Regions from separate parts of the Sphingopyxis sp. 10G20-10 genome, predicted to be linked through region 3. Evidence: predicted binding sites of a transcription regulator. Region 3 holds the regulator's gene; each other region holds the start of a gene.
What was found. Region 3 encodes LexA, which represses DNA repair genes until DNA is damaged. Its sites were predicted from a motif close to GTTCCNCNCTTGTTCT; they were not measured.

Region 1 (4,530 bases), 370 kb from region 3:
GGCCAGCGGCAGCCCGAGCGCCAGCGCCGCCTGCCAGCTGAACCCCAGAAAGGCGAGGATCAGGGCGGTCAAAATCAGGCCGGTAACGACCACCTGTACCAAGCCCAATCCGAAAATGGCGCGGCGCAATTCCCACAAACGACGCGGGTGCAATTCCAGCCCGACGAGGAACAACAGAAAAGCGATGCCCAGTTCGGCAAAGGCCAGCTTTGATTCGCCGCCGCCGACCAGCGCCAGCCCGTGCGGCCCGACCAATGCCCCCGCAATCAAATAGCCCAGCACCGCGCCCAAGCCGAGACGGCGAAAAATAAGCACGAACAACGTCGCCACACCCAACAGGATCGCAGCTTCGACCAACATCACTTGCGTCGGATTTTCGGCCGTTGCGGCGACAGCGGCGACCAATAAGCTCATGCAGACACCGCCGGTTGCGGCCCGCCGAGCGCCTTTATCGCCGCGTCAAAGGGCAGCAGAATCGCCCCATGCCGCGCCGGAAAGTCGCGCGCCGGAGCGAGCAGAGCAAAGCCCGGCCAGTCGGGCACATCGGAGCCGCCGCCAAACCAATCGGCGATGGCGGCGCGCGTGGCGGCAATCTCTGCCAGTGACCGTCCCTCCGCATGGCGTGCAAACAATGTCGCAGCCGCCTGCCCCAAAGCGCACGCCTCGACCTTCATGCCGACCCGCGTCACCTGTCCCGCCGCGTCGCGGTCGAGATCCAGATGGATGCGGCTGCCGCATAAGGGCGCGCGGACATCGGCGGATAGCGACGTGTCACTCAGTGGCGGAAAGTCGGCGCTCGCCACCGCCAGCGCCAATATGTCGCGATTATATAGTGGCGCCGTCATGACGCTTTTTTCGCGGGCGTTGCTTCTTCTGGTGGATCTTCATCAGCCTCGCGCGCTTCTTTGCGCCGCTCGGCAATAATCTCGCTCGCCGCTGCGCTGGTCGCGCTGAGCGCCGGATAGGTGCGACTGCCCGTCACCCAGGCCGGCTGCGCCTGTTTGCCATAGCCAATATCATAGAGCAAAGTCAGCGTCATAAAGCCGATCGTCGCCAGCAACAGGCCTTTGATCGCGCCAAAACCCGCACCCAGCCCACGGTCGAACCCGCCGATCAACGACCGGCGGCTGCGATCGCCGATCGAGCGCGATATCCATTTCCCGAGGAAGAACACCACCCCGAACAGCAAAACAAAGCTGAGCATCGCGGCCCCGCCTTCGGACCCGACCCGACCCGTAATCGCATTGCTGACCGGCGCGTGAAACAAGCGCACCGCCGCAATCGCCAACACCCAGGCGAGCAAGCTCAACACTTCCTGCACCAACCCGCGTGAGAATCCCAATATCGCGCCGCCACCGACCAACGTCAGCACGACAATATCCAAAGCCGTCAAACTACCCATAAGGGCTGCGCTAATCGCGACCGAGCATCAGGTCAACGAGTTCGCCAAGCCGCTCGAAACCCGTGACCGAAATTCCGCCGACCGATTTCATGCCCTTCGGACCCCAAGCCTTGGAAAAACCAAGCTTTGCCGCCTCACGCAGCCGCAGCGGAGCATGGGCAACCGGACGCACTTCGCCCGACAGCGATACCTCGCCAAAACCGATGCTGTCGGCGGGCACCGGTCGCTCGGTAAAAGCCGACACCAGCGCCGCCGCCACCGCCAGATCGGCAGCGGGGTCGGTCAGCCGATAGCCACCGGCAATATTCAGATACACCTCAGCCGACGTCATCGACAGGCCGCATCGCGCCTCCAGCACCGCCAAGATCATCGCCAGCCGTCCGCTGTCCCATCCGACAACCGCACGGCGCGGTGTCGCCCCGCTCGCCAATCGCACCGTCAACGCTTGCACTTCGACCAGCACCGGTCGCGTGCCTTCCAGCGCCGGAAACACCACCGCGCCCGGCACATCGCGGCTGCGGTTGGTCAAAAACAGACTCGACGGGTTAGCCACCTCGCTCAGCCCGCTTTCTTCCATCGAGAAGACGCCGATTTCATCGGTGCCGCCAAAACGGTTCTTGACCGCGCGCAAAATGCGATACTGATGACTGCGCTCGCCCTCAAACGCCAGCACCGTATCGACCATATGCTCCAGCACACGCGGCCCCGCGATGCTGCCATCTTTGGTCACATGGCCGACCAGCACCAGCGCACAATGGCTGTCCTTGGCAAAGCGGATAAGCTCTTGCGCGCTGGCTCGCACCTGACTCACCGTCCCCGGCGCGCCCTCGATCAGGTCGCTGTGCATCGTCTGGATCGAATCGATGACCAGAAAGTCAGGCGTCGCCGCACCGTCGAGCGTCGCCAATATGTCGCGCACCGATGTCGCGCTGGCGAGTAACACTTTGGCCGCGCCCAGACCCAGCCGTTGCGCGCGAAGCCGCACCTGCGCCGCCGCTTCTTCGCCGCTGATATAGACGACCGACTTGCCCGACAGCGCCAGCCGCCCCGCCGCTTGTAACAGCAAGGTCGATTTGCCGATCCCCGGATCGCCGCCGATCAGTGTCGCCGACCCCGCCACAAAGCCGCCACCCAGCGCGCGATCAAATTCGGCGATGCCGCACGCCATGCGGTCGGGCAGCGGAACATCGGAATCGAGCGTCTCCAACGCAATTTTCCGTCCGCCCGCGCGCAGATTATGTTTGGCCGAAAACACCGTTTCTGCGGCCTCTTCGACCAAAGTGTTCCATTCGGCACAATCGTCGCACTGCCCCTGCCAGCGATAGGCGACAGTCCCGCAATTCTGACAGACATATTGACGTTTTGCTTTGGCCATGCGGCTTCTATATTCAGAACAAATACGGAACGCCAGCGGTTTCTGACGCCGTCATGACGACGAAGCAAGGCCCGATAGTGTAGTTTTTCCTATCATTGTTCTAAGGCGGTCAGGAGCACCCGAATCGCCCTAATGAAGGAACGCACCCCACCATGAAATTCTTTGCCGACACCGCCGAAATCGCCGACATCAAGGAATTGGCCGCGACCGGCCTGCTCGATGGCGTCACCACCAACCCGTCGCTGATCGCCAAGTCGGGTCGTGATTTCATGGAAGTCACCAAAGAAATCTGCGCGCTGACCGATGGGCCTGTGTCGGCCGAAGTCGTCGCGCTCGACCACGCAACGATGATGAAAGAGGCCGAAGTCCTCCGCAAGATCGCCGACAATGTCTGCATCAAGGTGCCACTGACCATCGACGGCCTGAAAACCTGCAAGGCGCTGACCGGCGAGGGCACGATGGTCAATGTCACGCTCTGCTTCTCGGCGAACCAGGCGCTGCTCGCGGCCAAGGCCGGCGCGACATTTGTTTCGCCCTTCGTCGGGCGTCATGACGACAATGGGTTTGACGGGATGCAGCTAATCGCCGACATCCGGCTCATCTATGACAATTACGCCTATCGCACCGAAATCCTCGTCGCCAGCGTCCGCCACGGGATGCATGTGCTGGAAGCCGCCAAGATCGGCGCAGATGTGATGACCGCGCCGCCCGCCGTCATTAAGGGATTGTTCAAGCATATATTGACCGACAAGGGCATCGAAGGCTTCCTCGCCGATTGGGCCAAGACCGGTCAGTCGATCAGCTGAAGCACTGACGGCCTGCTTAGGCCAGGTGAGCCTTCACCCACTGCTTTGAAATGATGATCCGTTGCATCTCGTTGGTGCCTTCGGCGATGCACAGGAAAATGGCGTCGCGGTATAGCCGTTCGACGTCATATTCCTTCGAATAGCCATAACCGCCAAAAATCCGCATCGCTTCTTGGCTGTTGCTCACCGCTGCTTCTGATGCGAAATATTTGGCCATTCCGGCTTCCAGATCGCAGCGGTCGCCGCGATCATAGGCAGCGGCGGCATCAAAGGTCAAAAGCCCGCGGCGCGCGCGCGTGTCACCATGTCGCCGATCTTCAGTTGGATCGCCTGATGCTCGGCAATCGGCTTGCCCATGGTTTCGCGCACTTGCGCATATTCGGTCGCCAGCCTCAGCGCGCCCTCGGCGACTCCAACCCCGCGCGCCGCAACATTGATCCGCCCAAGTTCCAGCCCGCCGGTCGCCTGAAAGAACCCCTGCCCTTCGACCTCACCGATCAGATGGTCGGCGGGAATTCGATAATTGTCGAAAATCAGCTCGGCTGTGTCGATGGCATTATAGCCCAGTTTCTTGAACTTCTTGCCGGTGGTAAACCCCTCGCCCTTGGGCGCGATCATGAGGCTCATGCCCGTATAACGCGGATCGGCTTTGGCATCGGTTTTGACCAGCAGTGCAAAGCAACTGCCGTTCAAACCGTTCGAAATCCAGGTTTTGGTGCCATTGATGACATAATCGTCACCGTCACGCGCGGCGGTGGTGCGGATCGCCTGCAAATCGGTTCCGGCATTGGGCTCGGTCAGCGCCAGCCCGCCGCGAATGGCGCCGTTGGCGAATTGCGGCAGCCAATGGTCGCGCTGTGCCGCCGTGCCAAATCGCTCGACCGCGCTCGCCATAATCAGGTGCGAATTGAGAATGCCGGTAATCGCCACCCAGTGCGAAGAAATCA
Region 2 (4,530 bases), 440 kb from region 3:
GACCATATCAGTTGGCACGAGCGTAATATTCCTAGCCACCATTGGCATCATTGTAGCGCGTAATCGCCGCCGTGTTTCAGCGCAGCGCGAAAACCCCGTTTCAGGTTTGCCCAATTTCGAAGCCATGCGGTCTGAACTGCCCTTCGGCAGTCATACGGTTATCGGCGCAAAACTGGTCAATTTCGAAGATCTCGCCGCTTTCTTGCCCGGCGCAGGAAGTCAGCTATTGATCGAACAGGTGAGCCGCCGCCTCCAGTTGGTGTCGGGCGGGACACAGCTATACCATGACCTTGATGGCACTTTTTCTTGGCTGGTTCCCTATTATCAACATAGCCAGATCGAAAACCAGTTGGCTGGGCTGGCAGCGCTGTTCAATGCCCCACTCACGATCGGAGAGTTGCGCGTGGATGTCGCCATTGCTTTTGGCATCAACGACGAATTCGAAGGGTCCAATGCCCAGCGGCTCGCCGCTGCGCTGGTGGCGGCCGAAAAATCGATCCGCAACCGCTCTCTGTGGACAAAATATGCCCCGCGTCAAAAAGCGGATGCGGGTTGGCAACTTAGCTTTCACTCGCAGCTTGAGGATGCGATGGCAGGCGGGGACATTTGGGTCGCCTATCAACCGCAATATGATTTGGAAACGCAAACGATGGTCGGCGTCGAAGCTCTCGCGCGCTGGACCCACCCCGATCGCGGTTCTATTTCGCCCGACGAATTTATTACCCAAGCCGAAAAGAGCCAGGACATTTACCGCCTGACATTATTCGTCATGGATCAGGCAATCCATTCGGCGGCGCAACTTCATGCCCTCGGCCAACCCATCCATATGTCGGTCAATATGTCGGCCACTCTGCTTGACCACGCTGATCTGGTCGGAACTATTCGTGTCATGCTGACCGCGCATCACTTGCCACCAGAAATGTTAACGATTGAAGTGACCGAAACCGCGCAGATCGAAAACAGCGCACAGGCCCGAAAAACGCTGGCTCAGCTTCGTCGCGCAGGCATGCGCCTTTCGATTGATGATTATGGGACCGGCCAGTCAAACCTCGAATATCTCACCGAAATTGAGGCGGATGAAATCAAGATCGACAAGCGATTCGTAATGACCATGCGCGATTCGCCGCGAAACTTAGAAGTGGTCAAATCAACCATCGATTTGGCGCACAAACTTGACGCAGTCGCTGTCGCAGAAGGCATCGAAGACGCCGCCACCATGGCCCTACTCAATCGCCTTGGATGCGACATAGGGCAAGGCTACCATCTTGGTAAACCACAGTTATTTTCCGAACTAACAGCCAAGCTTGACGGGACGCTCTCCGAAAAATCCGCCTAAACGTTAACCTTTGAAGTTAATTCTTGGTTTACCTTATCAATTAAGGTATATGCCGCGTTAACTGCTGTTTTTTTCGCAGTGACAGAGGGAGATAACTCATGGGTTGGTTTTGGAGCTTTCTTGGCGGTGCCGGTACCGGAAGCGGTGGCGGTCGAGCTTAAATTAGCGAAAATATTCAAAAAGGGCCTCGGCATTGCCGGGGCCTTTTCTTTTGTGCGAGCACGGTTCCGCCCTCCGTTTCACCCATGTCATAAACACTGCCTCCACGGGTATCAGCGGCGGCCTTTCATCCGGCCACGACCTGTGCGTCGCGGCCCGACGCACAACGGCCTCCAAATGGACAGGCCCGCCGACAAAAAAATTTCTGGCGCGACTGATACGCAACACCCATTTTAGCCACATCGCGCTCTATCCCGCAGGATCGCTGGCCTTAGCGCCAATCGCCCAACATGGGACGCGGCGAGACGAATCAGAATAGCGACGAACCGAGTCCTTAAAATGTCATTTACCCTCTTGCGTCGCTGGCGCGACGTGGCACTATGGGTTGTGGGTCGACCGAGGGGGAAGCCCAAGAAATAGTATTTGACCGTAAACTGCGGAATCCCGTTGCTCATCCTGTCGATGCGCGGGCGGACCCTTTTTGCGCTCGAAAATAGAGTCCCCTCAGGGACCAGAAAACTGCTAGGCTGGGGTTTCGCCCCGAGTCGAACAAGACAGGAACAGATGCGCAGCGCGCGTCAGGACAAAACGGGGAAGAGATAATGGATTTTCGCGAGACGGACCGGGTGGAGAATAGCGACGTGGCGACGGCAGAATTGGACAAGACAGAGGCATCGCCCGAGGCGACTCAAGAGACGCTAAGCGTGCGCGAACCGGAGCCTGCCGAAACGCCCGCGATCAAACTCAACGAAGACGCCGGCGACCCCAAGGTCCACACGCGCCGCTTCACCATCGTCACCGACTCCAGTCGCGATGCCCTGCTCACCGATTTCGGCAAGGAAACGCTGCAGGACCGCTATCTGCTCCCCGGCGAATCCTATCAGGATCTGTTCGCGCGAGTCGCGTCGGCCTATGCCGATGATCAGGATCATGCCCAGCGGCTCTATGATTATATCTCGAAGCTGTGGTTCATGCCCGCAACGCCAGTGCTCTCGAACGGCGGCACCGGACGCGGCCTGCCGATCAGCTGCTACCTCAACTCGGTCGACGACAGCCTTGAGGGCATTGTCGGCACGTGGAACGAGAATGTGTGGCTCGCCAGCCGTGGTGGCGGCATCGGCACCTATTGGGGCGCGGTACGCGGCATCGGCGAACCCGTCGGCCTGAACGGCAAGACCAGCGGCATCATTCCCTTTGTCCGCGTGATGGACAGCCTCACCCTCGCGATTTCGCAAGGCTCGCTGCGGCGCGGTTCGGCCGCCTGCTATCTCGACGTCAACCACCCCGAAATCGAGGAGTTCCTCGAGGTTCGCAAGCCGTCGGGCGATTTCAACCGCAAGGCGCTCAACCTCCACCACGGCGTCCTGATCACCGACGAATTCATGGAAGCTGTCCGCGACGGCGCTGATTTCGACCTCAAGAGCCCCAAGGACCAGAGCGTCCGCGGCACCGTCAATGCGCGCGCCTTGTTCCAGAAGATCGTCGAAACGCGCCTCGCGACCGGCGAGCCCTACATCATCTTCATCGATCAGGTGAACCGCATGATGCCCAAGCATCACCGCGACCTGGGGCTGAAGGTTTCGACCTCGAACCTGTGCAGCGAAATCACGCTGCCGACGGGCCGCGACCATCTGGGCAATGATCGCACTGCGGTCTGCTGCCTCTCCAGCCTCAACCTCGAAACCTGGGACGAGTGGAACGGCGACAAGATGTTCATCGAGGATGTCATGCGGATGCTCGACAACGTCCTGCAGGATTATATCGACCGCGCCCCGCCCGAAATGGCCCGCGCCAAATATTCGGCCAGCCGCGAACGCTCGGTCGGGCTGGGCGTCATGGGCTTCCACAGCTTCCTCCAGGCCCGCGGCCTGCCGTTCGAGGGCGCGATGGCGAAATCGTCGAACCTGCGCGTTTTCAAACATATCCGCGCACAGGTCGATCAGGCCTCGATGCTGCTCGCCAACGAACGCGGCCCCTGCCCCGACGCCGCCGATCAGGGCGTGATGGAACGGTTCAGCTGCAAGATGGCGATCGCGCCCACCGCGTCGATCAGCATCATCTGCGGCGGCACCAGCGCGTGCATCGAACCGGTGCCCGCGAACATCTATACGCACAAGACGCTGTCGGGCAGCTTTGTGGTCAAGAACCCGCATCTGGAATCGCTGCTGGTCGACAAGGCCAAGAACAGCGACAGCATCTGGAACTCGATTCTCGAACGCGGCGGCAGCGTCCAGCACCTCGACTTCCTGACGCAGGATGAAAAGGATTGCTTCAAGACCAGCTTTGAAATCGATCAACGCTGGCTGCTCGAACTCAGCGCCGACCGTACGCCCTATATTGATCAGGCGCAGTCGCTCAATCTCTTCATCCCCGCCGATGTCGAGAAGTGGGACCTGCTCATGCTCCACTATCGCGCGTGGGAACTCGGCATCAAATCGCTCTATTATCTGCGGTCGAAATCGGTGCAGCGCGCGGGCTTTGCCGGCGGGGTCGAGGCCGACAACACCGCCGAGCTGGCGAAATATGAATTGCCGTCCACCGATTATGACGAATGTCTGGCCTGCCAGTAAAGCCCGCGCCAGCCTTAAGCAAAACCACGACTATTTAACCCGAGGATCGACCCATGTCCCTGACAGAATCCCGCAAAACCTATAAGCCCTTTGAATATCCGTGGGCGTTTGATTTCTGGAAGCGGCAGCAACAAATCCATTGGGTTCCCGAAGAAGTGCCGCTGGGCGAGGATTGCCGTGATTGGGCGCAAAAGCTGTCCGACCATGAACGCAATCTGCTGACCCAGATTTTCCGCTTCTTCACCCAGGCCGATATCGAGGTGCAGGATTGCTACCACGACAAATATGGCCGCGTGTTCAAACCGACCGAGGTCAAGATGATGCTGACCGCGTTCAGCAACATGGAAACGGTGCACATCGCCGCTTATTCGCACCTGCTCGACACCATCGGGATGCCCGAAAGCGAATATGGCATGTTCCTCGAATATGACGAGATGCGCGCCAAGCATGATTATCTTGGCACCT
Region 3 (4,530 bases):
TGCCGATGGCGGGGCGGCCTGTCTGTCGGTACTTACCGACTCCCCCTATTTTCAGGGGCATGAGGATTATCTGGTGGAGGCGCGCGCGGCTTGCGATTTGCCTGTCTTGCGCAAGGATTTCATGGTCGATCCGTGGCAAGTGGCTGAAAGTCGGTCGATCGGTGCCGACGCCATCCTGATCATTGTCGCCGCGCTCGACAATGACGTCATGGCCGAGATTGAAGCAGCGGCCACCGAACGCGGAGTGGATGTGCTGGTCGAAGTCCATGACGAGGCCGAACTGGACCGCGCGCTGACCCACCTCAAATCGCGGCTGATTGGCGTCAACAACCGTGATTTGCGGACTTTTGAGACCAACCTTGGCGTCACAGAGCGTCTGGCGACACGCGTCCCGCCCGGAACCTTGCTGGTCGGAGAAAGCGGCATTTCCATCCATGCCGACTGCCAGCGCCTAGCAAAACATGGGGTTAACGCCTTTCTGGTGGGCGAAAGCCTGATGCGGCAGGATGATGTTTGCACCGCCACCCGCCAGTTACTGACGGGCGAAGCCGTGTGACGCGCCCGACGCATCTCGACGAGAGCGGCGCCGCGCATATGGTCGATGTTGGCGCCAAGGCCACGACAGTCCGCCGCGCCGTCGCGGGTGGACACATCGGCATGACGTCAGATGCACTAAAGGCCATTCGCAATGGAAATGCGCCCAAAGGTGACGTCATCTCGACCGCGCGTATCGCGGGGATTATGGCCGCAAAGCGCACAGCCGACCTGATCCCGCTTTGCCATCCGCTGGCGCTCACCAGCGTGACGGTCGATTTTACATGGGAAGAGGACGGCGTTGCGGTGCGCGCGACGGCGGCAACAACCGGACCGACCGGGGTCGAGATGGAGGCACTGACCGCCGTGTCGGTGACGCTGCTCACCCTCTATGACATGGCAAAGGCGCTCGACCGGGCGATGGTCATTGGTGACATTTGCCTGCTCGAAAAGAGCGGTGGCCGGTCGGGCGACTGGTCAGCACCATGAGCGCGCAGCTTCCGGTTGAGGAAGCTCAGGCGCGATTTCTGGCGCTAAAACCTCCGCTCGCTTCAGAAAATATCCCGCTATTCGAATCTGTTGGGCGCTTTCTTTCAGAAACAATCATAGCCCAGCGCGATCAGCCCACCGCGCCGATGTCGGCGATGGATGGCTTTGCGATCCGCTTTGCCGACCTACCCGGCCCGTGGGCTTTGGCAGGCGAAGTCGCCGCTGGCGCAGTTCCGTCACAAACACTGGCCAGCGGCGAAGCGATCCGCATCTTTACCGGCGCCATGCTGCCCGATGGCGCAGACACGGTCATGGTGCAAGAAGACACGGAAATACGCGGCGGCAGCATATTTTTGACCGGTGACGGTCCGGCAGAGCGCGGCCGCCATATTCGCGCGCGCGGCGGCGACTTTGCCGCTGGTGACAGGCTGCTTGAGCGCGGGACGCGGTTGACTGCGGGCGCTCTTGCCGCTGCGGCGATGAACGGCACCGGCCAAGTTGCGGTCGGCACACGCCCACGCGTGGCGATAGTCACCACCGGCGACGAACTGGTGCCGCCCGGCCACCCCCTCGCCTCCGGCCAGATTCCCGACAGCAATGGAGTCATGCTCGCCGCAATGCTCACCGCCGAGCCCGCGCTAATCACCCCGCCCTGTCATGTTCGTGATGATCGACAGGCTTTATCCAGTCTTTTAGATGAGTTAGCGCGACGTCACGACGTCATCGTTACCGTCGGTGGGGCATCGGTCGGCGTGCATGACCATGTGCGGGGCGCGATTACAGACGCGGGCGGCGCGATCGATTTCTGGAAGATCGCGATGCGCCCCGGCAAGCCGCTTCTCGCCGCGACGTTGAGCGATGCGGTCGTGCTGGGGCTACCCGGCAATCCATCATCGGCCTTCGTCACCGCGACACTGTTTCTGTTGCCATTGGTACGGCATCTAGCGGGGGCCGGTGATCCGCTCCCGCAAATCTACCAAGCGCCGCTGGCCACGCCGCTGGACGCTGGAGGCAGCCGTCGCGATTATCTGCGCGCTGTGGTGGCAAATGGAACAGTGTCGTTGCTGGCCAGCCAGGACAGCGGACAAACCCGTCCCTTGGCGGTGGCCAACGCGCTGGTGGTGCGGGAGATTGGCGCCGCCGCCACAGAGGCCGGAATGCCTGTCCCCTATATCGCGCTCTAACGCGCATTTGACGCAAGGGGATATACACCGCACGCTTGACAACCCCCTCTCTGTTCCACTATCGTTCCCCTTATGTCCGGCTTAGACCCCATTGGAGAATGATCGATGTTGACCGCCAAGCAGCATGAACTGCTCCACTTCATCCAGCAGCGTCTCGACGCTAGCGGGATTTCGCCTTCGTTCGAAGAAATGAAGGAGGCCTTGGGGCTGAAGTCAAAATCAGGGATTCACCGCTTGATCAGTGCGCTTGAAGAACGCGGATTTCTGCGCCGCTTGCCCAATCGCGCGCGCGCTTTGGAAGTCGTAAAATTGCCCGAAGGCGGCAAGGCGGCGCAAGGTTCGTCCGACAATGTTGTTCCACTGCGCAAGTCACCACCTGCGATGCAGCCGATTGCGGCCAATGATATTATCGAGGTGCCGCTGCACGGCAAAATCGCCGCCGGTGTGCCGATCGAGGCGTTTGAGGATCATAACAATCTGTCGGTTCCCGCCGCGCTGCTCGGCTCGGGCGAACATTATGCGTTGGAAGTATCGGGCGATTCGATGGTCGAAGCGGGAATTTTGGATGGCGACTATGCACTGATCCAGAAAGCCGACACGGCACGCGAGGGCGAAATTGTTGTCGCCTTGGTCGACGGGCAGGATGCCACGCTCAAATATTTCCGCCGCGAAGGCGCGATGGTCCGACTCGATCCCGCCAATGGCGCCTATGAACCGCAGCGCTACGCCGCGGACCGCGTCATGGTGCAAGGGCGCTTGTCGGGACTGCTTCGTCGTTACCACTAAGCGTGACGGGGCGACGCCAAGGATGCTCGTCTCCCGCGCGCAGCGCTGTCACGACGCGCGGGCCATCTAGGTAAAGTGCCAAACCGCCCGTTTGCGGCAGGCTGTCGCGATCAATCGTCAGCCAACGGGCGTGACATTCGTCGTGCAACCAGCGATCACTGACCACCACATCGGCGGCAGCGCAGGCCGCGGCCATATCTGTCCCCTCTATCTTTGCCGTGCCGCGTGAGGCCATGATGGTCAGGCTTTGCGATCCCCGGCCCTGTTGCCAGCGACAGAAATCGCGGTTGCATTCGGCTTTTGCCTGACCGGAAGCGGACAGGGCGACCAGTTTGCCATCGACGCCTGCTGCTTCGCCCAGACTGCCGCGAACATAGTCGCCCGCACGGTCGCGCAATAAGGCATAGCGGCCATCGTCCAGCTTTGCGGCAATATGGCGGCCGTCGTTGGTAATCAGCACATCAGGACGTGGCTGTGCGGTCAGGACCAGCGCACCCACCAGCATCGGCGCCAGCCCCGCCCAACGCCAGCGCGTGCGCCACAACAGCAACCAAAGCCCGCCGAGCACCGACAGTGCAAAACCATAGGCCGGAAACACCGGCAATGTCGCGACCGCGCCGGGCGCATCCGCCACCGCATGGGCGAGCACGAGCAAGCCGTTGAGCGCCTCCCCAGCCACCCACCAAAAGGGCGCGCCGATCCCGACGCTGTCGAACAATAACGCCAGCGCCTCCATCGGCATAATCACAAAGGTGGTGAGCGGGATCGCGATCACATTGGCAAGCGCGCCATAGAGGCCGGCCTTGTGAAAATGGAACAAGGCAATCGGCGCCAGAGTCAGCTCAATAACAAGGCCGGTAATCAACAGTCCGGCGATGGCGCGGCCCAAGCGCCACAGCCGAGGTTCTTCGCGGCGCGCAAGAAAAACGCGCATCGGCGGGCTTTCGTGCAGCGCAATAATCGCGGCGACGGCGGCAAAGCTCAATTGAAAACTGGGTCCGGCCAGCGATTCGGGACGCCACACCATAACGATTAACGCCCCCGCCGCGACCAGCCGCAACGTCAAGGCTTCACGCCCCATCATAAAGGCGGCAAGAACCAGCATGGCGGCGATGCACGATCGCAAGGTGGGCACCGCCATGCCTGTCAGCCATGTATAGCCAAGCCCTGCAATCGCGGCCCCGGCAGCGGCATAGAGAATGATCGAACCACGCAGAGCGAGCCGCTGGTTCAGCGCGAGCAAGCGCAACAAGAAAAACATCACAAAGCCGACCACCGCGGTAACATGAAGTCCGCTGATCGCCAGCAAATGTGCCAATCCGCTGCGCCGCATGGCGTTGGCATCATCATCGCTGATCGCGCCGCGATCCCCACTGACCAAAGCAGCGGCGATCCCGCCCGCCGACCCCGCAATTTGCGACTGGACATGCTGGCTGAGCCGAAGCCGCAACGGCGCAACCTCCTTGTCCGCTCCTTTGGCGCGGGTCGGACTGCCGAGAACGGTTCCGACCGCGCCAATCCCGTCGAACCAGGCCCG
Region 4 (4,530 bases), 420 kb from region 3:
GCCTCTATGCGATGTTGGTTCGCGACGGACCCGACCCCTTGCTCTATCAACTCTTCAGCGAATTGCGCGGCGGCCCCATCGCGCTGATCTTTCTGATCGTCGCAATTTTCCTGTCCTATGTCACCGCCGCCGACAGCAATGTTTCGGCCATGAGCGCGCTGTCGACGCATGGCATTTCGCCCGAGGCGCCAGAGGCCCCATTGATGATCAAGATTGTCTGGGGAATAACAGTCGGGCTTGTCGCGACGGTTTTGGTATCGGCATCGGGGCTAGAGGGTATTCGCATGATGTCGGTGCTCGGCGGTTTTCCGGCGCTGTTCGTTATTCTTTGTGCCGCACTGTCGCTGGCCGTGATGATGGTGCGGGGACAGCAAACCGCCGCCCCCGCCACCATCTGACATCACATTACCAAATGCGCGTGCGCTTGTCGGGCGCGACATAATATTTGGAATCCGCGCCGATATTGAACGCCTTGTACCAAGCGTCCAGATTGCGCACTGGCCCGATGACACGCCATTTTGCGGGGCTGTGCGGGTCGCTTGCCATTTGCTGACGGGTGCTATCCTCACGCTGCTTGTCACGCCATGATTGGGCAAAGGAGAGGAAGAAGCGCTGATCGCCCGTCAACCCGTCGATTACCGGCGCATCCTTGCCACCAAGCGCGCGATGATAGGCGTCATAAGCAATCTGTAGCCCAGCGAGATCGGCGATATTCTCACCCATCGTCAGATCGGGATTGATGAACATGCCCGGCACCGCCTCATAGGTCGCATATTGCGCCCCAAAGCCCTTGGCCTCGGCGTCAAACCGCTTGGCATCGGCGGGCGTCCACCAGTCATGCACCGCTCCATCGGCATCAATCTTGCGACCCTGATCGTCGAAACCATGGCTGATTTCATGCCCGATGATCGCACCGATCGACCCATAGTTGACCGCTTCATCCGCGCTTTCGCTGAAATAAGGAGCCTGCAAAATGCCCGCCGGAAACACAATCTTGTTCTCCAGCCCGCCATTATAGGCGTTCACCGTTTGCGGGTTCATCGCCCATTTCTTGCGGTCAACCGGTTTGTTCAAATCGGCCATCGCATAGGCATATTCGAATTTCCCGCTGCGCTGGACATTGCCGTACAGATCAGTCGGGCTGATTGTCAGCGCCGAATAATCGCGCCATTTGTCGGGATAGCCTACCATGACATCCATGCGCGACAATTTGGTCAGCGCCGCTTCTTTGGTCGCGGGTGCCATCCAGTTGTTGCTGCGAATCCGGTCGCCCATGGCCAGTTTCAAATTGGCCACCAACTCTTCCATTTTCGCTTTTGCGCTCGCCGGGAAATAGGTTTTGGCATAAGTCTGCCCAACCAACTCGCCCAGGCTGCCGTCAACGAGCCGCAGGCCGCGCTTCCAGCGCGGACGCAATTCCTTGACCCCGCTCAAAACCTTGGACAGCTCGAACCGGCTGTCGACAAAATCCTTGGACAAATAGGGTGCGGCATTGTCGGCGACATGAAATTCCTGCCACAGTTTCAACGTCGCGATCGGCGTCTTGGCATAAAGCGCCGCAATGTCACGGATCGCCGTATTCTCGTTGACGATAATCCGGTCCTGTGGCCCAATCCCGGCCCCAGCAAACCAGGCTGTCCAGTCGAGGCCGGGCGCATAGGCGCTTAGCTCGGCCGATGACATGGGATTGTTGATCTTGCTGATGTCGCGGCGGTCGGCGATTTTCCAGCTCGCCTTGGCGATATCGGTCTCGAACGCCATGATCGCATCGGCGGCGGCCTCGGGATCTTTGGTGCCGACCGCGGTCAGCGTCCGCACGATATAAGCGCGATAGGCGTCACGCTGGGGCTTGAATTGGTCGTCCAAATAATATTCGCGCTCGGGTAGGCCCAAACCATCCTGGCCCATCCACAGCGAATTCATGGTGGGATCATCGGGGTCAGAATAAGGTCCAGCGCTGACGATAGAAAGGCCAAAACCGCCCTGCGTCGTTCCCATAAACCGCGCCATGTCGCTCTTGGTCTGGATCGCCTCGACCTTGGCAATATCGGCCAGCAGCGGCTTGGCACCCAACGCGTCCACGCGCGCTTCGTCCATAAAGCTTTGATACAGGCCGCCCACTTGACCATCGGCCGGGGCGCCCAGCACCAGCGCGCGCAACTGCCGCTGGGTCAGATTATAGACGTCATAGCCGACCCCTGCGGACCCTTGATCGTCGGGAATTTCGGTGTGGGCGAACCATGCACCATTGGCATAGGCATCAAAATCATCGCCCGGTTTCACGCTGGTATCGCGCGCTGTCAGATCGACGCCCCAGTCGCCAAAGGTCAGCGGGGCGACGGATGTGTCGTCACTTGCCGCTGCGTCACCGTCTGCCATAATCTGCGTCTGCGCGATCATCTGTTGCGCTTGCGGTGTTCCCGTCATCGCGCCCATTGCCAGCGCCAAGGCGGCTGACGACGTAAGCCAATTCATCTGCATAAAAATTCTCCTGGTCCCCGTGGCCACCGTCTCAAACGCGCGACCTCTGCTGAATTGTCTTTCACTCCCGCCGCTTACCGTCAAGCAGACAATGGTCGTTGGTCGATGCGACAGATGCTTTGGTAGAATTTACCCTCGACGATATCCTCACCCGGCTTGGCCGATGCCACCACCGACAACCTTGCATCGCTCCGCCCCCTGCCCCATTTGATGGCGACCCCCGTGCGCCCCTTGCGCGTTAAGAACAAATCTGGAACAAAGCCCTCCCATGAGTCTCACCCACATCTCTGTCCGCGGCGCGCGCGAACATAATCTCAAAGGCGTCGATGTCGACTTGCCGCGCGACAAGTTGATCGTCATCACCGGACTCAGCGGCAGCGGCAAATCCAGCCTCGCCTTTGACACCATTTATGCCGAGGGGCAGCGGCGCTATGTCGAGAGCCTGTCGGCCTATGCCCGCCAGTTCCTCGAAATGATGCAAAAGCCCGATGTCGAGCATATCGACGGCCTGTCTCCGGCGATCAGCATCGAACAGAAAACGACCAGCCGCAACCCGCGCTCGACGGTCGCGACGGTCACCGAAATCTATGACTATATGCGCCTGTTGTGGGCGCGCGTCGGCATCCCCTATTCGCCTGCAACCGGCGAGCCGATTACCGCGCAGACGGTCAGCATGATGGTCGACCGCGTGATGGAATTGCCAGAGGGCACCCGCGCCTATCTGCTCGCCCCCGTCGTGCGCGGGCGCAAGGGCGAGTATCGCAAGGAGCTGGCGCAATGGCAGAAAGAGGGCTTCACCCGCGTCCGCATCGACGGCAAATTTTACGAAATTGGCGAAGCCCCCGCGCTCGATAAAAAATACAAGCATGACATAGAAGTAGTGGTCGACCGCATCGCGGTGCGCGAAGGTCTGGAAACCCGCCTCGCCGACAGTTTGGAAACCGCGTTGAAGCTCGCCGAGGGGCTGGCCTATCTCGACCTTGCCGATGGTGTCGTGCCGAGCCGCGAAGACGAAGAGAGCGGCGGCGCGATGAAGGGCGCGGGGTTGCCCGCCAACCGCATCGTGTTCAGCGAGAAATTCGCCTGCCCCGTGTCGGGCTTCACGATCGCCGAAATCGAACCGCGCCTGTTCAGCTTCAACGCCCCGCAAGGCGCCTGCCCCGCTTGCGACGGCTTGGGCGAGCGGTTGGAGTTCGATCCCGACCTTGTCGTCCCCAACCATGCGCTGACCCTGAAAAAGGGCGCGATTGTGCCGTGGGCCAAATCGAACCCGCCTTCGCCCTATTATATGCAGGTGCTCGACAGCCTCGGCAAAGCCTATGACTTCGACCTGACGACGCCGTGGCAGGATTTGCCCGGCGGGGTGCAGCAGATCATCCTGTTCGGCAGCGGCGGGATGCCCGTCGAGCTGACGTTCAAGGACGGTCGCCGCAGCTATTCGACGCACAAGCCCTTCGACGGCGTCATCGGCAACCTCAACCGCCGCATGTTGCAGACCGAAAGCGCGTGGATGCGCGAGGAGCTGGGCAAGTATCAGACCGCGCAGCCGTGCGAGACGTGCCACGGCGCGCGCCTTCGTCCCGAACCGCTCGCGGTCAAGATCGCGGGCGAGGACATCAGCCTGTCGGCGCAGCGCAGCGTCGCCGACGCGCTCGCCTGGTTCGGCAGCCTCGAAGCCAAGCTGACCGACCAGCAACAGCAGATCGCCCGCGCCATCCTCAAGGAAATCAACGAGCGTCTCGGCTTTCTCAACAATGTCGGGCTCGACTATCTCAACCTCAACCGCACCAGCGGCACGCTCAGCGGCGGCGAGAGCCAGCGCATCCGCCTCGCCTCGCAAATCGGCAGCGGCCTGTCGGGCGTCCTCTATGTCCTCGACGAACCCAGCATCGGGCTGCACCAGCGCGACAATGACCGCCTGCTCGCGACGCTCAAGCGCCTGCGCGACCTTGGCAACACCGTCATCGTCGTCGAGCATGACGAGGATGCGATCCGCCACGCCGACTATCTGGTCGACATGGGGCCGGGCGCGGGGCTGCATGGCGGAGA

Region 1: a site for LexA is predicted at 2,793-2,808, ahead of radA (DNA repair protein RadA). Genes of this name have one in related genera too.
Region 2: a site for LexA is predicted at 2,042-2,057, ahead of ACR3XE_RS12355 (ribonucleoside-diphosphate reductase subunit alpha). Genes of this name have one in related genera too.
Region 4: a site for LexA is predicted at 2,723-2,738, ahead of uvrA (excinuclease ABC subunit UvrA). Genes of this name have one in related genera too.

What each region holds. Positions count from the first base shown of each region.
Region 1 is NZ_CP195117.1:2,475,576-2,480,105, forward strand. Features, by position in the region: gene ACR3XE_RS12015 (cation:proton antiporter domain-containing protein) at 1-414, opposite strand, end outside; gene ACR3XE_RS12020 (iron-sulfur cluster assembly scaffold protein) at 411-845, opposite strand; gene ACR3XE_RS12025 (CvpA family protein) at 842-1,402, opposite strand; gene radA (DNA repair protein RadA) at 1,413-2,777, opposite strand; gene fsa (fructose-6-phosphate aldolase) at 2,930-3,583, shown strand; gene ACR3XE_RS12040 (acyl-CoA dehydrogenase family protein) at 3,600-3,860, opposite strand; gene ACR3XE_RS12045 (acyl-CoA dehydrogenase family protein) at 3,857-4,530, opposite strand, start outside.
Region 2 is NZ_CP195117.1:2,544,311-2,548,840, forward strand. Features, by position in the region: gene ACR3XE_RS12350 (EAL domain-containing protein) at 1-1,336, shown strand, start outside; gene ACR3XE_RS12355 (ribonucleoside-diphosphate reductase subunit alpha) at 2,098-4,065, shown strand; gene ACR3XE_RS12360 (ribonucleotide-diphosphate reductase subunit beta) at 4,119-4,530, shown strand, end outside.
Region 3 is NZ_CP195117.1:2,107,693-2,112,222, forward strand. Features, by position in the region: gene trpC (indole-3-glycerol phosphate synthase TrpC) at 1-556, shown strand, start outside; gene moaC (cyclic pyranopterin monophosphate synthase MoaC) at 553-1,023, shown strand; gene ACR3XE_RS10280 (molybdopterin molybdotransferase MoeA) at 1,020-2,207, shown strand; gene lexA (transcriptional repressor LexA) at 2,313-2,993, shown strand; gene ACR3XE_RS10290 (ComEC/Rec2 family competence protein) at 2,947-4,530, opposite strand, start outside.
Region 4 is NZ_CP195117.1:1,688,982-1,693,511, reverse strand. Features, by position in the region: gene ACR3XE_RS08300 (BCCT family transporter) at 1-398, shown strand, start outside; gene ACR3XE_RS08295 (M13 family metallopeptidase) at 406-2,481, opposite strand; gene uvrA (excinuclease ABC subunit UvrA) at 2,750-4,530, shown strand, end outside.